Regions from separate parts of the Arthrobacter methylotrophus genome, predicted to be linked through region 2. Evidence: predicted binding sites of a transcription regulator. Region 2 holds the regulator's gene; the other holds the start of a gene.
What was found. The regulator LexA, encoded in region 2, represses DNA repair genes until DNA is damaged. The targets are predictions, from matches to a motif close to TCGAACANNTGTTCGA.

Region 1: ABD884_RS08190 (LexA family protein) is a predicted target of LexA. The motif match lies at 5,006-5,021, and genes of this name have one in related genera.

What each region holds. Positions count from the first base shown of each region.
Region 1 is NZ_BAABED010000001.1:1,638,541-1,649,589, reverse strand. Features, by position in the region: gene orn (oligoribonuclease) at 1-541, shown strand, start outside; gene ABD884_RS08215 (hypothetical protein) at 647-1,480, shown strand; gene ABD884_RS08210 (hypothetical protein) at 1,590-1,895, shown strand; gene ABD884_RS08205 (hypothetical protein) at 2,019-2,729, shown strand; gene ABD884_RS08200 (hypothetical protein) at 2,805-3,215, shown strand; gene ABD884_RS08195 (Y-family DNA polymerase) at 3,202-4,500, opposite strand; gene ABD884_RS08190 (LexA family protein) at 4,509-4,955, opposite strand; gene ABD884_RS08185 (hypothetical protein) at 5,126-5,599, shown strand; gene ABD884_RS08180 (hypothetical protein) at 5,632-5,931, shown strand; gene ABD884_RS08175 (hypothetical protein) at 5,995-6,279, shown strand; gene ABD884_RS08170 (hypothetical protein) at 6,379-6,606, shown strand; gene ABD884_RS08165 (hypothetical protein) at 6,646-6,924, shown strand; gene ABD884_RS08160 (CsbD family protein) at 7,110-7,286, opposite strand; gene ABD884_RS08155 (hypothetical protein) at 7,564-7,797, shown strand; gene ABD884_RS08150 (ATP-grasp domain-containing protein) at 7,961-8,905, shown strand; gene ABD884_RS08145 (hypothetical protein) at 8,995-9,273, shown strand; gene ABD884_RS08140 (hypothetical protein) at 9,260-9,580, shown strand; gene ABD884_RS08135 (hypothetical protein) at 9,577-9,822, shown strand; gene ABD884_RS08130 (hypothetical protein) at 9,819-10,181, shown strand; gene ABD884_RS08125 (hypothetical protein) at 10,231-10,527, shown strand; gene ABD884_RS08120 (hypothetical protein) at 10,520-11,011, shown strand.
Region 2 is NZ_BAABED010000001.1:2,885,839-2,896,887, forward strand. Features, by position in the region: gene ABD884_RS15210 (DUF1844 domain-containing protein) at 376-762, shown strand; gene ABD884_RS15215 (MFS transporter) at 838-2,172, opposite strand; gene ABD884_RS15220 (SseB family protein) at 2,231-3,127, opposite strand; gene priA (bifunctional 1-(5-phosphoribosyl)-5-((5-phosphoribosylamino)methylideneamino)imidazole-4-carboxamide isomerase/phosphoribosylanthranilate isomerase PriA) at 3,127-3,873, opposite strand; gene ABD884_RS15230 (hypothetical protein) at 3,937-4,095, opposite strand; gene hisH (imidazole glycerol phosphate synthase subunit HisH) at 4,097-4,852, opposite strand; gene hisB (imidazoleglycerol-phosphate dehydratase HisB) at 4,849-5,475, opposite strand; gene ABD884_RS15245 (histidinol-phosphate transaminase) at 5,517-6,635, opposite strand; gene ABD884_RS15250 (LysM peptidoglycan-binding domain-containing protein) at 6,706-7,065, opposite strand; gene lexA (transcriptional repressor LexA) at 7,432-8,181, shown strand; gene ABD884_RS15260 (ATP-dependent DNA helicase) at 8,236-10,299, opposite strand; gene hflX (GTPase HflX) at 10,292-11,049, opposite strand, start outside.

The DNA.
Region 1 (11,049 bases), 1.2 Mb from region 2:
GATGAGCGATCCGTTTACTGTTCCGCTGGAAGGCGCCGCCATCATCACCGACGGCCAGCTGAACGAACTCGCCGTCCTCGAAGGCATCACCGTCCACGCCACCGAGGACGAGCTCTCCTACATGGGGGACTACGTGCGCAACATGCACACCGAGACCGGGCTGCTGGACAAGGTCCGGGCCTCCACAACCACACGGGCCCAGTTCGATGCCGCCCTGGCAGGCTTCGCAGCCCCATACTTCCCCATCAAGGGTGAAGAACTCGCTGACGGCACCACATACCGGGGCATGGTGATCGGCGGGAACTCCGTGAAGTACGACTTCGATGTGACAGAGAAGTTTTTCCCGCAGACACGCAAGAACATGGACTACCGCGTCATCGACATCTCCGGCCTGGGCGAACTCTTCCGCCGCTGGGCGTACGACTACTGGAGGGCCATGCCGCCCAAGCTCAGCGACCACACCGCGCTGACCGACATCCGCGCCGGCGTCAACGAACTGCGCTACTACCGGGCCGGAATGCACCTTCTCGCACCTCAGTAAGACCCGCCGCCGGCTCGCCCCGGCGGCACCACGGCCGATAGCTCAACCAGGCGAGGGCGAAACAGGGACCAGGGCCGGATTCTAGACACTCACGGCACCGCCAACATGTTAGCTCCAGAGCACCGCGAACGGTCGCGGAAGATCCGGGTTCAAATCCCGCAAGCCGACAATCGAAGGGCCGTCCCGGTGAGCCGGGGCGGCCCTTCCGCACACATCAGGTCCATGACCACTCAACTCACGCTCCAGGGATTCCTGGACGCCCTCGCCGCGGTCCCCCAGGACGCCGTCGTAAAGATGTCCGGTTTTGGGTCTGCCAGCACCCCGGGAGTCTTGTTCCGGCACCGCCCGTTCGTGGACGGGCTGTCGATCACCCCCACAATCGCCCGCGGCGCCCTGGACCTCACGGTCGCCGAACTCATCGACTTCCTGAAGGAGACCGGGCCGAACACGACGTGGCGCAGTCACGGCCGTAACGGGTTCGTCGACCTTCACCCGGCCGGGCCGGAGACCCCGATGTGGGTCGGCACTCCTCACGAGGTGAGCTTCCACGCAGTCACAGGCATCGAGATAGTGAAGGGCTTCGTGGTCATCCGGACCACCGATCTGGCCCCCGTCCAGGGGCCGTCGCTGCAGCGCATCCCGGAGGTTGAGGCAGTCAACCGGATGCGTGTTGAGCACCTGCAGCGCACGGGCCAGGACACTGCCTTCGCCCCGCATGTGGAGCGTTACCTGCTGAACATGCTTCCCGCCGAGCGTTCCCGCACTCTGATCGACCTCGCCGACGCGCGGCAGGACCTGACATCGTTCGAGGCCAGTCTGCAGGCGAAGAAGGACAAGGTCGCCAAGCTGGAGCGTGACGCGGTCCGGAACGACTACCTCCTCGGCATCCGTGATGATCTGCCAGGCACCGAGTCCCCGGGGCACGGCTCGGGAAGCTGACCCGGTGATTACGTTTCGGTAGTCAAGGTCCGGTGATTACGAAAAGCTCATCACGAGGTGCGGCACCTGACTGGTGACTGCGGCACCCGGGTCCGCACACATGGGGCGCATGAATATTCAGATTCGCAGCATCCCCAACGACGACGTCATCGCCCTCTCCAAGCAGCTGGACGGCCTGCACATCCAGACGGGCTCCGTTGACCATAACGGCCGGCTCGTGTCCGGCACCTTCCAATCCGCGAAGGTCCTGCCCGACGGGCGTATCGGCATCAAGCTGACCCGCTACATGAACGGAAAACACGTCCTGGACAGTGTCGCTGTACAAGCCGGCACAGATCCCCTGGGCCGCCCTTGGAGAACCGCCGTCCATGTCCGCGAAGGCAGCCAGTTGTTCGATACTCTCGACGCCGCCTGATCATGGACGTCGCGAAATTCATCCTCAGCGTGTCCGACCGGTTCTGCGTCATAGGATGCTGGCAGAGTTGACGAGCAAATCCGCCCGGTGACTGCCTTCCGATCTGCCGTACACATGAGAGCCATGAACTTCCGCAAACATCTCACCCTGCCCGCCGCATTCCTCTTCGCGACCTTGGCCCTGACCGGTTGCCAGCAAGGCACCCACAGCGCCGCCGAGGCGGTAACGAAGGCCGTCTCACCTGCTGTCTCACCGGTTGCCCCAGCGGCTGCTTCCCAGGCGGCATCATCCGTTCCGGCGGCCGCTCCCGCTGGCACGTCGGCAGCGGCAACGGATGTGAAGTCCGTTCACTCCCCGGGACTCGTTGCGATCGACGAGCAACTCGCCGCCGGACAGTGCTCGGCGAAGACCGTTGACGCTGCCACCGGCGAGTACCTGCCGGACCCGACGTGCACTCCAGGCAGCACCGATCCGGCTATTACCGAGGACAACATCGACTCGACCATCTGCAAGTCCGGCTATACGGCCACGGTCCGTCCGCCGGCCTCTGACACCGACAAGGTCAAAGCCGAGAGCCTGCGCGAGTATGGGCTGAGTCCGGCAAAAACGACCGAGTATGACCACCTGATTTCCTTGGAACTTGCCGGATCAAATTCGGTGTCGAACCTGTGGCCTGAGCCTAACAAGGCTGGAGCTACCGGCACCACGAACCCCAAAGATGCCGTGGAGAATACGCTGCACAAGGCGGTCTGCTCGCATCAGGTTACTCTTGTCGCTGCGCAGAAGGCAATCGCCCACAACTGGATCACCGCAGTGAAGGACCTGGGTTTGTAGTACCGAACTTTTCTCCCATCGGCGTATCGGCAGGCCGTCCAGACGACCGCCCGGACGTGACCTTAGAATCAGGGCATGACGACCACGACTGACCCGGCCGAGGCCCGCGACTACCTTTCCGATCATCTGAACCTGGAAGCGGAGGAGCATCCTGCTGATGAGGACTGGTACTACGCGCTCGAGGATCATCTCCTTGCCCTGGAGCCGAGCCACCCGATCTGCACCCGGCTCGCCGTAGCTCTGGAACCGTTCCTGAATGACGATGAGCGCATCGACTGCACCATGTACCCGCAAGGGAAGGCAGTCAACTTCCTGGACGAACAGAGCCCAAGAGGATCATTCTCTACCTACCTTGAGGGGTTGACGAGCGCCATCGAAGCCGATCACGAGCGGTGGGTATGTTGCCGACGCCGGAGCCGCGGCCTCATGGACCCTGGAATCGGGTCCGCCCGAGGTCTGACCGCGAGTCAACTCAGGAGGCTTTGACCAACGGCAGTTCATCCCATTCGGTGGTGTACCGCGGCGACATGGCTTTGCGCTTCATGCCCCAGTCGGGGGCTTCGGCCATTCCGGCCCGTCCGAGGCCGATGGATGAGACCCCGAAGCGGTCCATGACGTCGCCGAGCAGGGCCCCGATGTGTTTCTCTTCGTGGGCTGTAGCAAAAACCGGCAGCTGGGGCGCGGCGCCGGCCGGCGACAGATCGGTCAGCATCACCCCGGCCCTGGCATAGGGGATGCCGTCAACAATCGAGTGCTCGAGAGCGCCCACGGCGGCTTTCGTCAGGAGAACCGGGTCCGCCGTCGGTGCTGCCAGGTTCACGGTCGCGGACGGGAAGGATGAGAACTTCTCGTTGAAGTAGGACGTGCCGGCGAAGCAGGACATGATCTTCGCTTGTTGGTGGTCTTTGGCGAGCCGGATCGCGGCCTGTTGTGCGTAGATGGCCATGACTTCGTGCATACGGGATGCCGTTGTCACCGGGGTGGAGAACGACCTCGAGAAAATCAACTGCTGCTTGGTTGCGATCTCTGTCTCCAAAGGGATGCACGGGATGCCGTTGAGCTCCATGATGGTTCGCTGCATCAGGACACTGAATTTCTTCCGCATTGCCACCGGATCGGCGGCTTTCAGGTCAGCGATCGTGAAGATGCCCATCGCGTTCAGCTTCTTGCCCAGGCGCCCGGCGATTCCCCAGATCCCTGTCACCGGGACACGGGACATAATGGTCTCGGCATGGTCCGGCGGGAGGGTGTCCCAGCTGCAGACCCCTTCGAGGGCTGGGTTCTGTTTGGCCACCCGGTTCACGAATTTGGCCAGGGTCTTGGTCGGCGCTATCCCCACACAGACCGGCAAGCCGATGTTCTTTGCCACCGCTGCTTTGATCTCCCGCCCGACCTTCAACAGGTCCTCCGGGGTGCCGCGGAGCGAGACGAAGGCTTCATCAATGCTGTAAACCTCGATGAGGTACGAGAAGCGGCCAAGCAGCTCCATGACCCTGGAAGACAGGTCTCCGTAGAGCTCATAGTTTGAACTTCGGTGGATCAGGCCGGTGCGTTTGGCGTCCGCTGCGAGCTTGAACCAGGGGTCGCCGTTATCGATGCCGAGGGCTTTCGCCTCGTTGGAGCGGGCGACCACGCAGCCGTCGTTGTTTGATAGGACGACAACCGGCTTGCCTTCCAGACTGGGATCAAAAACCCGTTCACAGCTGACATAGAAACTGTTCACGTCCACCAGGGCGACCCGGTCGACTTTGCCTCCTGGATGCCCTTGCATTCGAGGTGTCACTGCCGGCGGTAAACGTGGTGCAGGCAAAGCGTAACGACACCCCAGACCGAGAGTTCGCTCAGCTCCGAGATGACGATGTCGGGGTATCCTGCATTTTCGGCAGCGAGCCGGACCCTGCCGTGATCGAGTCGAAGTCGTTTGATAGTCATGTCACCATCGATGACGGCCACAACGATGTCGCCGTCCACGGGCGTGAGGGAACGGTCAACGAGAACCTCGTCGCCATCCGAGATGCCGGCGCCTTCCATCGAATGCCCGGCAACCCGGACCAGGAAGGTGCATGTAATGTCCTTGATCAGGTGCTTGTTGAGGTCGACGCGACCGGTGAAATAGTCCTGGGCTGGCGACGGGAAGCCGGCTGCAACGGACACCGGGGCAACCGCGACACCTGTGAAACCGGTGAGATCGGCTTCGAGCGCGCCGATCTCCGCTACTTCGCCCATGCCAGAGCCTCCCACCATTGAAACTTATGTTCGAGTGCCTCGATAGACCATCGAACACATATTTGATTATAGGCGCGGCAGTCCGACAAAGATCCTTCGAGGGGTAACGACCGGTTCGGTCGAGGGTATGCTTCAGGGCACACCGAACGGCTCCAACCTGCGGAGGGCCCATGAACTACCAGCAATACTTCGTGGTTGTCGCCCTGGTGATCCCGATCTTCTTTTTCGCTCACCTTCTCGAGTTCAGGCAGTATTCGCAGCGTACCGACGCCAAGACGTGGGTCCTCCTTGTGTACGGTGTCGGAATGCTCGGCGCGACCGTTCTGGGAGAACTGATGGCGCTGCTCTATGTTTGGAACACCGGCCTTCCGGGGTACTCGGCCGAGAACTTGCCTCACGGCGATGAGTCCCTGGCCATCGTGAAAAATGTGCTGATCGGCGTAATAATCGCGTTGCTTCTCGCCTCTCTAGTACCGGCCATTTTGGGCGCTGCATCTCCAAAGTCAATTCCGACTAAGGAAGCCTTGGTGCCATCTCACTTGGAATGCGACTCGTCATCAGGTGGCAGGACGACGTTGATCGTGGCGGCAACCGTAGCTGCCACCGCTGCGCTGCTACTGCTGGGGCGAAAACGCCTCCGGTGAGCTGAACACCCCCACCCGCACACATTGCGGAGATGAAGAACATCCCATCTCGAATCGCAGCCGTCCTCCTTCTGGCCGGCGGCACCGCCCTCCTGACCGGATGCCAGGCAGGGACTCCTGTTCTTGATCGGACCCTGGATGTCACCTCGCTTCCGACCCCTGCTAGTCCCGTGCCGGCAACCAGCCCCGCTAAGCCTGCTGATCAGACAATGGGACTCGACCTTCATTTCGGCGGCACTTCGTTCGGGCTCAACTGCGCCACTGACTCTGTCAGCACCGGGACGAACGGAACAACTGCCGTGGAGTGCAGTTGGAAGACCAGCGACCGGTGACATCCTCCCCTTGAAAGATGGGCCCATCACCGTACCGGCGCGGCAGCCGCACACTTACCTGGCATGACTGCAACATTGATCGCGCCCGTCGGCGCACCGGACCAGCTCGAAGACGCCTGGCAGCGACAGGCGGTTCTCGCGGACCATCTGGACACTGCCCCCGCAACCGCCCTGGATGAGACCCAGAAGGCCCTCATCGTCGCCAAATGGTCCCAGGACCGCGCCGCAACCCTGGATCTCATCAACAAGGCCCGGGGAGCCGCCGAAACGATCCCCCGCCTCGAACACAAGCTCGCCCAGCTGGACTATCTGACCGGCCGAACCTCTATCCTCCCCGCCCGCCACTGACCCACTCACATCACGCTGCAGCAGCCCCGTCGGGCATTGTCCGGCGGGGCTGTTGCGTTCAGGGTGAGGATTTACCGGTTGTCCGCACACATGAGGCCCATGTTCCTCACGTATCTTCTTCAGGTCTACGGCTACTGGCTGTTCGCCAGCACCATGTTCATCTGGCTGGGCTCCGCCCTGTACCGGACCATCCGGAACACCCTCAACGCCGGCTTTGAAGACGCCGTTGAAGTAGCCGCGCCTCCACGCCCCCGGACCGTCCGTGTCCCGGCCCGCCCAACCCGTAAACCCGGCATCCACCAGCAGCAGCTCACTACCGCAGCCTAGACGGTGAGCGGGGACGGATTCTCCGCACACATGGTGTCCATGACAACCACACTGACCCGTCCCCGTCCCTCCGCACTGCCCCTCACCGTTGCAACCACCCAGGTTTGGGGCGCGATGCTCTCCTCCTATTCCGAAGACACCGGCGGCATCTCCGTCTGGTCCACCGAAGATGGCGCGCTCCGCTACGCAGAACGTGTCCTGGCCGCCCAGCCCGGCCTCGAATTCGAACTGATGACCTGCACCGGCAACGGCCAGTGGGTCTCTGTCGCCGATGGGGCCGGAATCCGCGAGGTCATCGCCCGCCGGTGGTCCGCCTGAAGCGCCATCGGCCCCGCACACGACGGATCGCATTTCATTGACCCGCACGGCTCGTAGCGGCCACGGCATTTCTGTACCGAGATCTACAGAGGTCTAGTAAAAGGCTAGATATTGAGCGGCGTCGCTCAAGAGAAAGGAGAGGTGCGGCCCAACCGGATCGCGCCTCTCCGTTCAATCTGCCTGGCTCAGTGCTTCTTGAAGGCGTCCTTCACCTTCTCGCCGGCCTGTTTCAGGTCCGCTTTGACTTGATGCCCTTTGCCTTCGGCCTTCAGCCGGTCGTTGTCGGTGGCATCTCCGACTGCTTCTTTGCCCTTGCCGTGGAGCTTCTCGGCAGCGTTGTGGATCTTGTCACCCAAACCCATTGTGGTCCTCCTTGATTGAACGCCCCCGCGTCGTGGATTCCGTGGAGGCCGACAATTAATTGTAGGTACAGGTCCGTCAAAAATCGTGGCGATGCCGGTGCTCTGTCTATCCGACGTACAGGGCCCCGGTTGGCGGCTCACCGCCTGCTTCCATCAGGCGGTGAGCCGGACTCCTATCTCCGCACACATGTGACCCATGACGCGGCCACTCCACGTCTCCCGGCCCGCGGGTCATCTACCGCCTCGGGCCACTCCTGACCCTGAAAGCAGAAACCCAATGATGAAGCGCTCTTTCACCATTCTTTCCATCGTGTTTTCCGCAGCTGCCGGACTTACCGCCTGCGGCAGCCACCCGGGAGCATCCGTGGACAAAAGCCAGCCGTCCAGCAAGCAGCTCGAGGTCTACCAGACGAATGTGCAAGGCGATCCGCTCGTGTGTGTACGGGACAACGGCTACGACAGCATTTCCTGTAACTGGGAGGCATGGAACAAGGTCCGGCCCGCTAAATGAGCGGCACCGACCGGGACCGGAGGGGTCGCCCTCATTCGGACAAACGCTGCCCCGAGTCCGCCAACGGGGGCTGTGTGTACTGCAACACCGGCGACCAGAAACCCTCCCTTCGCCGCCGCGCCCGCCGCGCGGGCAAGCGCTCCGTCCGACAGGAGGACCGCGCATGAGCTATGAGAAGCTCACCGTCGTCACCAGCGCCCGCTGGGTTGCCGATGACCTGCGCGCCGCCGGCACCATCGACGTCGAACACTCCCTCGGCCTGGATGCACCTAGGCTCGACGGTTCAACCGCGCTCTGGTGCTCCGGTCCGTGGGCAATCCGGCTTCTCAAGACCGGCATCAGGCACCCTTTCCTGTCCACTGGCCCGGAGTGGCTGACGACCGTGCCGGCTGAATTTCTGCGCCGCGATGTATGGGCCGGAACGATCGAAGAGATGCCATACAAGGGCTTCAAGCCGAAGTTCTACAAACTTGCCGAGCATAAGCATTCTGCGGTCCCGGCGGGTCTTCACATCGGTCGCGGGAAGTTCCAGCGTTCCCTCTTTGAAGCGTTCGACTACACCGACGGTGTCTTGGGCCTTCACTATCTCGGCTCGGAGCCGATGGAGTACGTACGCGAGTACCGCTGCTTCATCGCTCACGGCAAGGTGACCGCTGCCTCCTTCTACATGGCCACGCTGCCAGGTGTCGGCGACAGCATCGTCACCATCACCTGGGATGCCTACGAGGCAGGCCGCGCCCCGGACGCTTCCAAGGCCGCAGCGTTCGCCCAGACCGTCGTTGATGCCATGGGTGCCAACCAGCCCCCGGGCTACACCCTTGACGTCGGCACGGACGCGGACGGGGACTTCTCGGTCATCGAAGCCAACGCCGCCTGGTCATCCAACATCTACCACGCACCATCTGAGGGGGTCATTGAATCCGTCCTCGCCTCCCAGGAACCTGGCCACAACCGGTGGGCGTGGACACCTGACGAGCTGTTCCTGACCCGGGCCCGGCCACTGCCCACCGGCGTCCGAACAAACACGGCGCCCGTCGTGAAGATCGTCGACGTCAAGACCGGCCCTGCCGACGAGTCCCTGCGCATTCACGACGAACTCGACAACTAGCCATTGCGCGCCGTCCGTCCCGACATCCGGGGCGGGCGGCGTTCTGCTGCCCGGGGAGCGGCCGCCGAGCCTCCGCACACATGATCGGCATGGCAAACCTTCACGCTGACCTGACCAAGCTTCTCGCCCGCCACCGGGCGTCCCGGAACCAGGACTTCACCGGCCTCCTCACCGACATCCAGATGGCCGTGGATGACGCTGGGACCCCCGAGTACCAGTACCGCAACCACCCGAGTTGGGACACGACCTGGATGGACCTGGACGAGTCGCAGATCGGTGTCGTCCTCAAGCAGGGCCACAGCGTTGAGCGCCGGCTCATCCTCGGTGGCTGGGAAGCCGTGACGGAGGTGCCCCGTGTTTCCGATTGATATTGATGCTCCCCGCCCTGACGTCCCGCACTCGGAACGGATCTTCGCGGCGTCCAATGAGCTCCACGACGCCTACGCCCGCGATGAGAACTGGACCCGACGCGTGCCGCTGCATGAGGCCTATGTCCTGTTCTTCCTGGAGATGACAAACGACGCCATCGGCGACCTCATCGACCGCTGGAAGACCAACGGCATGGTCGGTGGATTCCCCGACGCCCTGGCCGTACACGACGAGCTGAAACGGATCATCTGCCTGGAAGACAAGCAGGCAGCCGAAGCGGCCCGGGTGCAGGAGGCAACCCTATGACGAAGACCCCGGGAACTGACCCACTGGGCTCCCTGCACCATGCAATGACCCTGAGTTCAATGGACTGGGCCCAGTCACGGGACACTGCCTGGATCTACGGCATCGCCGTAGGTTGGGACGGGCCTGCCATGAAAGAGCTTGCCGGACGGCACGGGTGGTCGGATCAGCAGGTCGCCAAGCTGAGGAAGCTGCGCCGCTATTACCGCGCCGCCGAGCTCACCGAGGAGCGGAGGACCTCATGACAACAGGTCGAGTAGGGGCAGAGATGACAGCCGCCGAATATCTGGCTTTCGTCAGGCAAGAGAAGGATCCGTTCAAGCTCCGTGTTTTCTGCCGCTGGCAGGCGATTCGATTGTGGGACGACGAGAACCCTGAGATCCGCGAAGAGGCCAAGCAGTTTGCAGCCACCGCGAAGACACTCGTCGGCGTCTGCCAATTGCGTGTCGATCTGGAATGGAATGCCCTGTTGAGAGCTCAGTCATCCTGGAAGCGCAGGAAATTCGTGCTCGGACGCGAAGCTTGGTGGCAGGCCCGCCTGGCTGAGCTGGAAGCGTCTGCCGAAGCCGAGCTTGCCGAAATGGCTGCTGACTGGGTCAAATGAGCGGCGGTACATGGGGAGGACGGCTGCGCCCTCCGCACACATAACGCCCATGACCATTACTGCTACTGATGCCCGAGGGGCCACCATCCATGTCGGCGACATCGTCACTTACGTGACCGGCGGACGCTACCCTGCGATCATGACCGCCGAGGTCGTGGACATCAAGGTAAAAGTGAAGCTGGGCAACATGGACCAGCTGAACCGCTCCGGTTCATGGCGACGGTACGCCAACCCGAACCGCGATGACAACCGGACTTCCTGGGTCGATGGGCACCGCGCCATCGTCGTCGATTCCCTGCCCTTCGTCGAAGGACGGCAGAACACGCGGGAGCCGGAGAATGCCTAGCATCCCCAGAACCATCCGAGCCGGTGAACTCGGATCCGAGCACCGCGGACTGCACTTCAGGTCGCTGACCTACCGGGACGGCAACAAGACCTCCCGCGAAGGCCGCCACGTGCACAACTATCAGGCGGAGACTATCTACCACTTGAAGAACGGTGCCATCCTGATCAACGGCTCCCACCCATACCTCCGCCCGGACTCGGTGCTGACCGTCTGGGATCCGATCGCCGGGGCCCCGGAACTGGTCGATGACGGGATCATGTCCACGCCGGAAGCCCTCGATGCCCTGCCTGTGCTGGCCATCATCATCGACAACGATCCGCACGGCAAACCGCATGCATACCAGAAGCGGACCGCGGTCATCGGCGGTATGCGGCTCGCCCGTTGGTTCTGCACCACGGACGCCGACTGGCCCGAATCCTCCGAACGGCTTCTGCGCGAAAGCGCTACCTACTCCGTCTTGTGGCTCCCGAAAGGAACGCCATGACCTTCACCTGGCTTGAGGACCTCGAAGCCTAGCCTATT
Region 2 (11,049 bases):
GGGACGCGGATACGCTCATTGATTCTTGGCTCGCTAATGTCAAAGCTCCTGTTGTTGTGATGAGTATTCCACCGGCAAATAGAGAAGGCCCCCAATTGCTGGCGCAATCGAAGGCCTCGAAGATCGGAAACGGCCCCTCGATGGAGGCGTTCGCACCATCCAAGGGTGACCTTGAATGATGTCCGACCAGGTACCCGGCAACTTACATCCCCGAAGGGAAACGGCTGACGCGGGTGGGAGAGAACTCCGCTTGCAAACTGAAAATCAATTCTACAGAGATCGGCGGCTAACCGCACATTAACGGTAGGTAGCAGAACACTGCGTGAGCCATAACGAAATGGCGACTTCCAGTCGGTCTGTGACAAGCTTACCAGCATGAGCACTTCAGACAGCAATTCCCCCGACCGCGAGCCCACCCGTGCTGGTGCCGGAGTAGCCCAGCAGATCCGCGACATTTCGGAAGTTCCGGCTGTTGAGGTCATCACCACCGGTGCCGTTCACCTCATGAGCGCAGCGGCCGTCAAGGTGGGGTTGGCCGACGACCCCCATGCCGAGGATCTCAAGGACCTTGACGAAGCCCGCAAATTGATTACCGCTTTGGCCGGGCTGGTCACAGCCGCAGCCCCGGAAATCGGTTCACAGCACGCCGGCCCCTTGCGCGATGGCCTGCGCTCCCTCCAGCTGGCGTTCCGCGAAGCCTCACTGATCCCGGACGAGCCAGGAAAGGGCCCGGGCGAAAAGTTCACGGGCCCGGTCAACTGACCCCGACTCTTCTGTTAGGCCGCGACGGCGGGCCGGCCTTCTGGCCGGCCCGCCGTCGTCGTCTGCCCTGCCAGCTCAGTTCGCTGGATCCTTCGGGCCGGCCTGGGTGATGGTCATGATCCGGCGCCGACGCAACTGAAGAAAGAGCCCCGCGAGGCACAGCACCACTCCCGCTGTTCCGACGGCCACGAATCCAGCCCACGGCCCGACCCCGTCGATGAAGATCCCGGCGAAAGGCGAGCCAAAGGCCACGCCCGCCGTCAGAGCCGAGCCGTACCAGCCCATTGCTTCGCCACGGCGGTCCTCCTCCACGATGTCGGCGACCTTCTCGGAGGCCGCGGACAGCACCGGCGCACACAGCAGACCGGGCAGCAAGGACACCACGGCAAGGGTCCAGGTGTCAGTGGCGAAGCCCATCGGAATGGTCAGGGCCGCCATGCCCAGGAGGAGCAGAATCGGCGAGACGGGCCGGTGCATCGCTCCGTAGATGAGTCCCCCGACCACCGAGGCGGCGCACCAGAAGAAGAAGACAATTCCGATCTCGCTCTCGTGCCCGCCGCGCTGCAACACCGCGACGATTCCGACGTCGGTACCGCTCAGGACCATGCCGGATCCTGCGGCAACGGCAAACACGGCGGCCACCGCCGCCGTGAACCAGGTGAAGTTCCTGGCCACCTTTCCCCGCAGCCCGGAAGAATGGGAAACCGTCGGCGCCATCTCCGACGCCGCTTCCTGCAGATGGGCCGGGGCCGAGGCAACCACCGCCGCTTCGGCCGCATGGAGCTCATCGGCATCCCGATCAGCAGCCTGGCTTGCATTAAGGACATGATCGCTGCGGGTTGGCGGGTTGAACCACAGAAGGAAGAGCCCCGCGGCCGAGGTGCACACACCGACGACGGTCAGTCCCAGGACAGTGAAACCGCTCGTGGCGACGACAGCGCCGGCCGCGGGGCCGATCATGAAGACCACTTCGGTGGCAATCGAATCCAAGGCGTACGCAGAGCGCCGTTGCTCGCCATCCACGAGGACGCCAAGGGACTGACGGATGACGCTGAAGATCGGCAGGGTCAGGAGGCCCCCGACGAAGACGAGCGGCAAGATCCATTCGTAACTGACATGCGGCACGATCGACCAAATGACCAGCTCCGAGACCACCGAAGGGATCAGTGCCTTGCGCAGGCCGACCGTGTCCACGCGGCGTCCCCGCCATGGAGCGCCGATAGCGATGCCTATCGTGAAGACCGCGGCAGCCGCGCCGGCGGCAGCGTATCCCTTGTTCAGGGTCAGCACAATGTGCAGCGTGAGCAGGACGCCCGCAGCGGAGTGCGGTATCCGGGCAACCATACCGACGAGCAAGAGGCGCCGCACGGACGCGATGGACAGCATCTGGCGGTAGAGAGCGAAATTCACGAGCTACATCCTCTGTTCTGCCGCAGGCAGGACAAGAACGTTCCCCTTGCGCCTTCGGCTACTGCGCCGCCCGCTGCAGGCTGACTTCGATGGAGTCGACCCGCTCGGCGAACAATTCATTCTGCGCCCAACGTCCATTCAGCCCGGAGACGAGATCCTGGATGGCTGCGGCGTCCAGCCCGTCTTCGAGGTACAGCACCACTCGAAGCTCGGGTCCTGGTCCGCCGCCAGACATGGTAGACCCGTCGGCGACGCGGGAAGCCACACCGGAGCCTGGCCGGACCTCGAGCCGCCGCACTGCAGGATGTGTCCCCGCCAAGGAATTGAGAGCAGACTCCAGTTCACCATCAAGGTACGACGGCGTCCAGTCGCGCTGCTGTGCCAGTGACCACATGGCCGGGCGGCGCACCACGAAGGTGACTTCCGAGCCCGGATCCACCACCAAAAGTTGCGCCCCTTCGGAGACGGCGGACAGGGCAGCCCGGGCCGCATAGACGGCGACAGGACGGGCCTGAGGATGCCAGGCTTCCAAGGCGGCAGCCGAAGTGAAGACCGGCATCGCCGTCCGGCCGTCCGGAGCCTTGAGTGTCACGAGGGACATGTCTGCCTGCTTGTCGGCATGGAGACCCTCCACGCCCTCGGATTCCTCGGCGAGCTGGGCCACCACCGGGACAAAGACCCTGGCCGTAGCCAAGGAAGCCACGACCCCTGCTTCGGTTCCGGTGCCGGCCAGCAAGGCTGCGACGGCGGCGACGTACCCGGCGTCGGCCGTTCCGTCGTCGTCCTCGAAATTGTGGATTCTGGCCGCGTCTCCGCTCAGGTTCCTGCCCGCCCAAGGCTGGCCGGCAGAGTCTCCCGCTCCCCCGGCGCCCGCAAGGGCCGCCGCGATGTGGCCTGGCAAGGCGCGGGGAGCGGTGCCCGCAGCCTCGGCGGACTGGTTTGAGTCGTGCGACATCAGCGGCGGCCGGCGACGTCCAGGGCTTGCGGGAGCGTGAAGGCGCCGGCGTATAACGCCTTGCCGACGATCGCCCCTTCAACACCGAGCGACACGAGCTCCCGCAGCACGCGAAGGTCTTCCAGGCTGGAGATTCCCCCGGACGCAACCACCGGTTTGCCGGTCTTCTCCACCATCTGACGCAGTAGTTCAACATTGGGACCCTGCAGCGTTCCGTCCTTCGTGACGTCGGTGACAACGTAGCGGGAGCAGCCAGCATCCTCCAGACGGGCGAGCACCTCCCAGAGATCCCCGCCTTCCTTGGTCCAGCCGCGGCCCGCGAGCGTTGTGCCGCGGACGTCGAGCCCGACGGCGATCTTGTCACCGAAGCGGTCAATGGCCCGGCGGGTCCATTCCGGGTTCTCCAACGCAGCGGTACCGAGGTTCACACGGGCGACGCCGAGCTCGAGCGCGCGCTCAAGGGATTCGTCGTCGCGCAGTCCGCCGGAGAGCTCCACCTTGAGGTTCAGTTGCGAGACGACCTCACTGATGAGCCTGGCATTGTTGCCACGGCCGAAGGCGGCGTCCAGGTCAACCATGTGCACCCATTCGGCCCCGGCGTCCTGCCAGTTCAGTGCGGCTTCCAGCGGGGTGCCGTAACTGGTCTCGGAGCCGGCTTCTCCTTGGAGGAGACGGACGGCCTGGCCGTCTACAATATCGACGGCGGGCAGGAGTTCCAGAACGGGCAGTTCGGAGGCGGTGGTCATTGAGGTCCTCGGTGTTGTGGGGGACGGGCATCAGGCGCCCGGCAAGCTATTTGGCAGGCAAGGTCATTTGCCAGGCAGGGTGAAGAGATACGCCGCCAGCAATGCCAAGCCGGCTAGTACGTAGAACGAAATGGAGACCCAGGCGGGACGTTTCTGCTGGTGGAAGGAGATGCCTCCGCCAACCAACAAGCCGGCCGCGCCCATGAAAATAACAGACCACATTTTAGGCAACGCCCCCGGCCTCTGATGCGTCGGCCTGCGGCAATGCCGGCGGACGCAGGCCCTCAACCCAATTGCGCAGCAGGCGGGCTCCTGCGTCGCCCGATTTCTCGGGATGGAACTGCGTAGCGCACAGGACACCGTTCTCCACGGCGGCGATGAACCGGGCACCGTGTTCGGACCACGTCACCTTCGGCGGTGCCATGCGAGGCTGGGCGACATCGAATTCCCACTTCTGCACGCCGTATGAGTGCACAAAGTAGAAGCGTTCATGCTCGACGCCGGCGAAGAGCTTTGATCCTTCCGGCACGTCCACCGTGTTCCAACCCATGTGCGGCACGACGGGTGCGGGGAGAAGTTCCACCTTGCCCGGCCACTCACCCATGCCCTCGGCTTCGGTTCCGTGCTCCACTCCGGCCTCGAACAACACCTGGAGTCCGACGCAGATACCGAGGACGGGCCGGCCCCCGGCCACACGACGGCCGATCATCCGGATGGCATCGACTGCCTTGAGCTCACGCATGACCGTTTCGAAGGCACCGACGCCGGGGACCAGGAGGCCGTCCGCGTTCAGGACGTCTTCAGGCTTGGCGCTCAACGTGACATCCGCACCGGCCCGTTCCAAGGCCCGGACAGCCGATCGGACATTGCCCGATCCGTAATCCAAGACGGTAACGGTCGGCTTTCCTTCAGGCGAGACAATGCGGGCGGCAGCCTTGGGATCCACAACGGCACCATCCTTGAGGATGTGTCTACTCACAAGGCACCCTTGGTGGACGGAATGCCTTCGACGCGGGGGTCGGACTCGACTGCGGAACGGAGCGCACGTGCGAAGGCCTTGAACTGGGCCTCCACAATGTGGTGTGGATCCCGCCCGGCCAAGACGTTCATGTGGAGGCAGATGCCTGCGTGCAGAGTGATTGCCTCAAAGACGTGCCGGGTCAGCGAACCGGTGAAGTGTCCACCGATCAGGTGGTATTCCTGGCCGGCGGGCTCCCCGCCGTGGACCAGGTACGGGCGGCCGGAGACGTCCACTACGGCGTGCGCCAACGCTTCATCCAGCGGGATGGTGGCTTCGCCGAAGCGCCGGATGCCGGCCTTGTTGCCCAAGGCGGCACGGAGGACTTCACCGAAGGTGATGGCAACGTCCTCCACGGTGTGGTGGACATCAATATGGGTATCTCCGGTGGCTTTGACCGTCATGTCGATGAGCGAATGCTTGCACAGCGCCGTCAGCATGTGGTCATAGAACGGCACCGAAGTGCTGATATCCGAGACTCCCGTGCCGTCGAGGTTGATTTCAACCAGAACGGAGGACTCGCTGGTGGTGCGTTCCATGCGTGCTGTCCGGGCGGCCGCCGTGCTGGCGCCGTTTTCGCTCATTGTTGGTCCTTAGAGGAGGAAGGGGTGGGTCTGGTTCAAGTCTAGGCCGGTGCGGAGACTTGGCCGTCCCGCAAGGCTTCAAGTGCTTCAAGGAAGGCCGTGGTCTCCGGCTCGGTACCGGCAGTGACCCGGAGGTGGCCCGGTATGCCGACGTCGCGGATGAGGACTCCACGCTCCAGCAGTCCCTGCCACAGGGCATGGGGGTTTTCGATTCCGCCGAAGAACACGTAGTTCGAATCGGAGGCCGCCGGCTTGAATCCCATGCGGGTCAACTCGCTGACAATGCGATCGCGTTGGATCTTGATGTCTTCAACGTCGGCCATGAGGGCTTCGCGGTGCCGGAGTGCGGCCAGCGCGGTTGCCTGGGTGATGGCGGAGAGGTGATACGGAAGGCGGACCAAGCGGATGGCATCGGCGACCTCGGGGGCGGCTGCCATATAACCGATGCGCGCCCCGGCGAGGGCGAAGGCCTTGCTCATGGTCCGGGAGACAATAAGGCGCTCCCGGCCAGGGAGGAGCGTCAACGCACTGGGCGTGTTGTCGTGGGCGAACTCGTGGTAAGCCTCATCCACGATCACCACCGTCTGGCTCCCCTCGCCGGCCTCGTAAACGGCTTCGACAACGTCCAGGCCAAGTCCTGTGCCGGTCGGGTTGTTCGGGGAGCAGAGGAACACCACGTTTGGCTGGAGCTCACGTACCTGTGCTGCGGCCGAAGCCGCATCGAGTCCATAGTCCTCGGCACGGACTCCCGCGATGTATGCAGTATCGGTTCCACTGGCGAGCAAGGGGTACATCGAATACGTGGGCGGGAACCCGAGAGCGCTCCGGCCCGGGCCACCGAAGGCCTGGAGGATCTGCTGCAATACCTCGTTGGAGCCGTTGGCTGCCCAAATGTTCTCGGCCTTTAGCTCGTGGCCGAGGTATTCGGCAAGCGCCTCACGCAGTTCAGTGAACTCGCGGTCAGGGTAGCGGTTCAGTCCAATGGCGGCTGCCGCAACGGCTTCGGTGATGGCCGTCTGGACATCGGCAGGTACGCCATGGGTGTTTTCATTGACGTTGAGCAAGATCGGAACATCAAGCTGCGGCGCGCCATAAGGGCTCAGCCCGCGAAGGTTGGTCCGGAGGGGAAGTCTGTCTAGTCGCTCAAGCTGATCACTCACCATGACAGTTTAAGGTGCCGCGGCGGATGCCCCGAAACTGTGACGCCCCTGGCATCCACTCCCGGTGCTCCTAAGCGGCCGGAACGAACAGCTGCTGTCCCGGTAAGATGCGGCCGTCCTGGAGGTTGTTGAGCTGGATGATCTCCGCAACGACGTCGCGCGGATCCCTGGAAGGTGCAGCAGTTCCGGCAATCCCCCACAGCGACTGGCCGGATTGCACTGTGACACTCGTACTTGCGGTGCGCTGCAGCTGGTTCGCCGAATCAGCGGCCTTGGCCGGCGAATTCAGGAATCCCGCCAAGCTGAGCAGCATGGCGACCAAAAGCATTGCGGGCACACCGAAGAAGACCATACGGCCCCGACGTGTCAAACGAAGCCGAGCAGGTGCCGTGCCGTGACCTGACGGGTGGGTGGTAATGATTGCGGACATGAGCTGAGCCCTCCTGAACAATGCCGAATCCCGGAAATCCCTGGAGTGCGGCTGCCAATTCTTGCCTTCAGTCAGTGTTTACGGGGCCGTTCCTCGTCGATGTCTTCGAACGATTCGAACGAAAAATTGGATCTCGCAACACTTTTTAGAACACATATTCGAATCTTGCTACGACATTTTTAGCACTTATCAACGAATGGTGTCGAGACTCGCTAGAACAAATGTTTGATAAACGCCTGTGCCTGCCCTACGTTTGAGTGAAGAAACCAGCACTGAATCAGTGCAACAGGAGGGTCTGACATTTCAGGCCGCAGTCCCGGCAAGCGCCCAGCGCGGAACGGGCCGAACGGAAGGGCGTTGGCGAACATGGCAGCGAAAGCCACGGGAAGTGGGTCCGCATCACCACGGAGCCAGCAGCCGCAAAAGGCCCCCAAGAGCCTTACCGTCCGCCAGAAGAAGATCCTGGAGACCATCCAGCGCTCCGTGAACGATCATGGCTATCCCCCGTCGATGCGCGAAATCGGAGACACCGTTGGCCTGGCCAGCCTGTCCAGCGTCACGCACCAGCTGTCACAGCTCGAAAAGCTCGGCTACCTTCGTCGCGATCCCAAGCGCCCGCGCGCCATGGAAGTCCTCATGCCGTTGACCTTGGATGGCGGTTCCAACATCCCCGGGGTCGAAGCCCCGGCGAAGCTCCGCAGCGCTGGTGGCCTGGCCGTCACGGAGCTCGCGAGTGCCAGCGACACGGCCATGGTGCCCCTCGTGGGCCGCATTGCGGCCGGTGGGCCCATCCTGGCAGACCAGACCGTTGAAGATGTCCTGCCGCTGCCCCGTCAGTTGGTAGGCCATGGCGAGCTCTTCATGCTGAAGGTGGCCGGTGATTCCATGATCGACGCAGCTATCTGCGATGGAGACTGGGTAGTGGTGCGGCGCCAAAACGATGCCATCAACGGCGACATAGTGGCCGCCCTCCTCGACGACGAAGCCACCGTCAAGACCTTCCGCCAGCGCGACGGCCACACATGGCTGCTCCCCCAGAACACGCAGTACGAGCCCATCCTGGGCGACCAGGCAACCATCATGGGCAAGGTCGTTTCGGTCCTGCGCTCGCTCTAGGCCCCTGCGCTGGTTCTGGGCCACCGTCGCCCCCAGCCGTTGCCCAAGGAATCGCTAGGCCTTGGCCGCGTCGGCATACAGCCGTTCGAGCGCACCGTGGACCACGGAACGGTCCGTAGTGGCCCAGAAGGGCGGCAATGCCGCCCGGAGGAAGTTGCCGTAGCGTTCGGTCGAGAGCCTGGAATCCAGCACTGCCACGACGCCTTTGTCACCTGTCGAACGGATGAGCCTACCGGCCCCCTGGGCGAGCCGGATGGCCGCGTGGGTGGCGGAAACTGCCATGAAACCGTTGCCGCCGGCCTGCGCCACCGCGCGGGACCGTGCCGTCATCAGGGGATCGTCGGGGCGGGGGAACGGGATCCGGTCGATGACGACCAGGCGGCATGAACCGCCGGGCACATCAACGCCCTGCCACAGCGACATAGTGCCGAAGAGGCAGGTGTCCTCCTCCTCGGCGAATTGCCTGACCAACGCGGCCATGGTCGATTCACCCTGGCACAAGATCTCGACGTCCAACCGTGACCGCATCGCTTCCGCGGCGTCTTCTGCTGCCCGTCGGGAAGAAAAGAGGCACAAGGCTCCACCATGGGACGCCTTGATGAGCTCCTCGAGTTCGTCGAGTGCTTCAGGCGAAGTGCCACGCCCGGGCTTGGGCAGGTGCCGGGCGACGTACAGCATGCCCTGTTTGGGGTAGTCGAAAGGCGAGCCCACATCTACGCCGGTCCAACTCGGAGCGCCCTGGCCCGTCAGTCCGAGCCCTCCTGCCGTGGCCTCGAACGCGGACCCGATGGCCAGGGTGGCGGAGGTCAACACCACTGTATGGCCCGCGAAGAGCCCTTCCCTCAGCCGTCCGGCCACGCTGAGCGGAGCAATGTTGATGAGGACGGGCGAATCCTCGTCAGGCGCCGTGTAGCCCTGCTGCGGATCATAGGTACTGTTCCGGGAGAGCCACACGACTTCCTGGTTTTCCCGTGCCGAGAGCAGCCGTTCACACAGTTCCAGGATCAGCATTAGCCGTGACCGCGCAAGTTGGCGGCCGCCGTCGACCGCGTTGGACGAATCCCCCTTCGAATCGGATAGCGCCGCACGGCAGGCTTCCCGGAGCTGGTCCACGCAATCAAGTTGTTCGTCGTTGAGCCCATGGGGCAGGAGCCCGGCGGCCGCGCCGATCATCGCGAGGTCCAAGCGGTCCGCGGCGGCGTTCAGCGCGTCCACGGTGATGGCCGTGTGTTTGCGTGCGCTCGAGGCAGCGGCGTGGATCATTGCGACGGACAGTTGCCCCGACACGGCACCGGTTACGCGGTCCTGGAGCTCGTGGGCTTCGTCCACCACCACGACGTCGTACTCGGGCAGCACGGCCAGCCCTTCGAAGGCGCTGACGGCGAGCATCGCGTGATTGGTGACCACGACATCGGACTCCGCGGCGCGGTGGCGGGCCAGTTCACTGAAGCATTCCTCCGCCATGGGACACTTTTGCGCCCCGAGGCACTCCATGGACGTGACGGATACCTGACGCCAGGCCCGGTCCGTCACGCCCGGCATGAGTTCGTCCCGGTCCCCCGTCGTGGTCTTCCCGGCCCATTCACGCAGCCGCAGTACTTCCTTGCCAAGCTGCGAGGCCGGTCCACCGATGGCTGCGGCGAGGTGCGGAACGCTGGTGTCCTCGCCGAGGGAGAACAACTGCCCCTCGGCAGGCTCCTCGCTGGGGAATCCGCCCTCCAGCTTGTGCCGGCATACATAGTTGGCGCGGCCTTTGACGAGGGCGATAGTGACCGGGCGTTCGAGCTCTTGACTGATGGTCTCCAGAAGCCGTGGCAGATCCCGGCCCACGATCTGTGTCTGGAGGGCGAGGGTTGCCGTGGACACGAGTGCGGGCTTGTTGCTTACCATCGCGTGGGAAATCAACGGAATCAAGTAGGCGAGGGATTTACCCGTGCCTGTACCCGCCTGGACCAGGAGGTGTTCGCCGGTCTCTATCGCCCGTGCCACCCGCTTGGCCATCTGGTGCTGGCCCACGCGGTTTTGGCCGCCCATACCGGCAACGGCCTTGTCCAGGAGTTCGAGCGCGGTCCGCTCTCCCCGGGTTTCCCCGCGCTCCCCTGCTTCCGGATCAACCATTGCTGACGAACGACTCCAGTTCGGCGGCGAGGTTCTCATGGACCATGGCCACCACGCGGGTGCCTTCCTCCTCATGCTCAAGGCTGAGGATTTCGGCGTCAGTGTTGTGGAGCTTGTTGATGAGCTCACCGCGGTTGTAAGGAATCAGCACCTCAAGGCGCACGCCGGGACGCGGAATGGCTTCGCTGATGGCCCCAAGGAGTTCGGCGATGCCCTGCCCCGTGCGCGTAGACACGACCACATGGCGGGGCTCTTTCTGCTTGAGCCGCTCAACGACAAATGGATCCGCGACGTCCGCCTTGTTCAGGACGATGATTTCCGGGATCTTCCGGGCATCGACTTCGCTGAACACTGTACGGACAGCCGCTATCTGGCCTTCGGGGTCCGGATGCGAAACGTCCACAACGTGGAGGATCAGATCGGCGTCGGCTACTTCTTCCAGCGTGGAGCGGAAAGCCTCTATGAGCTGGGTGGGCAGTGAGCGCACAAAGCCGACCGTGTCCGAGAGCGTGTAGCCAATCCCGTCCGGCGTCTGGGCCTTGCGGACGGTGGGATCGAGCGTGGCGAACAGCGCGTTCTCCACGAGCACGCCGGCATCCGTCAGGCGATTGAGCAGCGATGACTTACCGGCGTTCGTGTAACCGGCGATGGCGACCGAAGGAACCGCATTCCGACGGCGGTTGGCCCGTTTGGTCTCGCGAGCCGGCTTCATCGCGGCGATTTCACGCCGAAGCTTTGCCATTCGGGTGC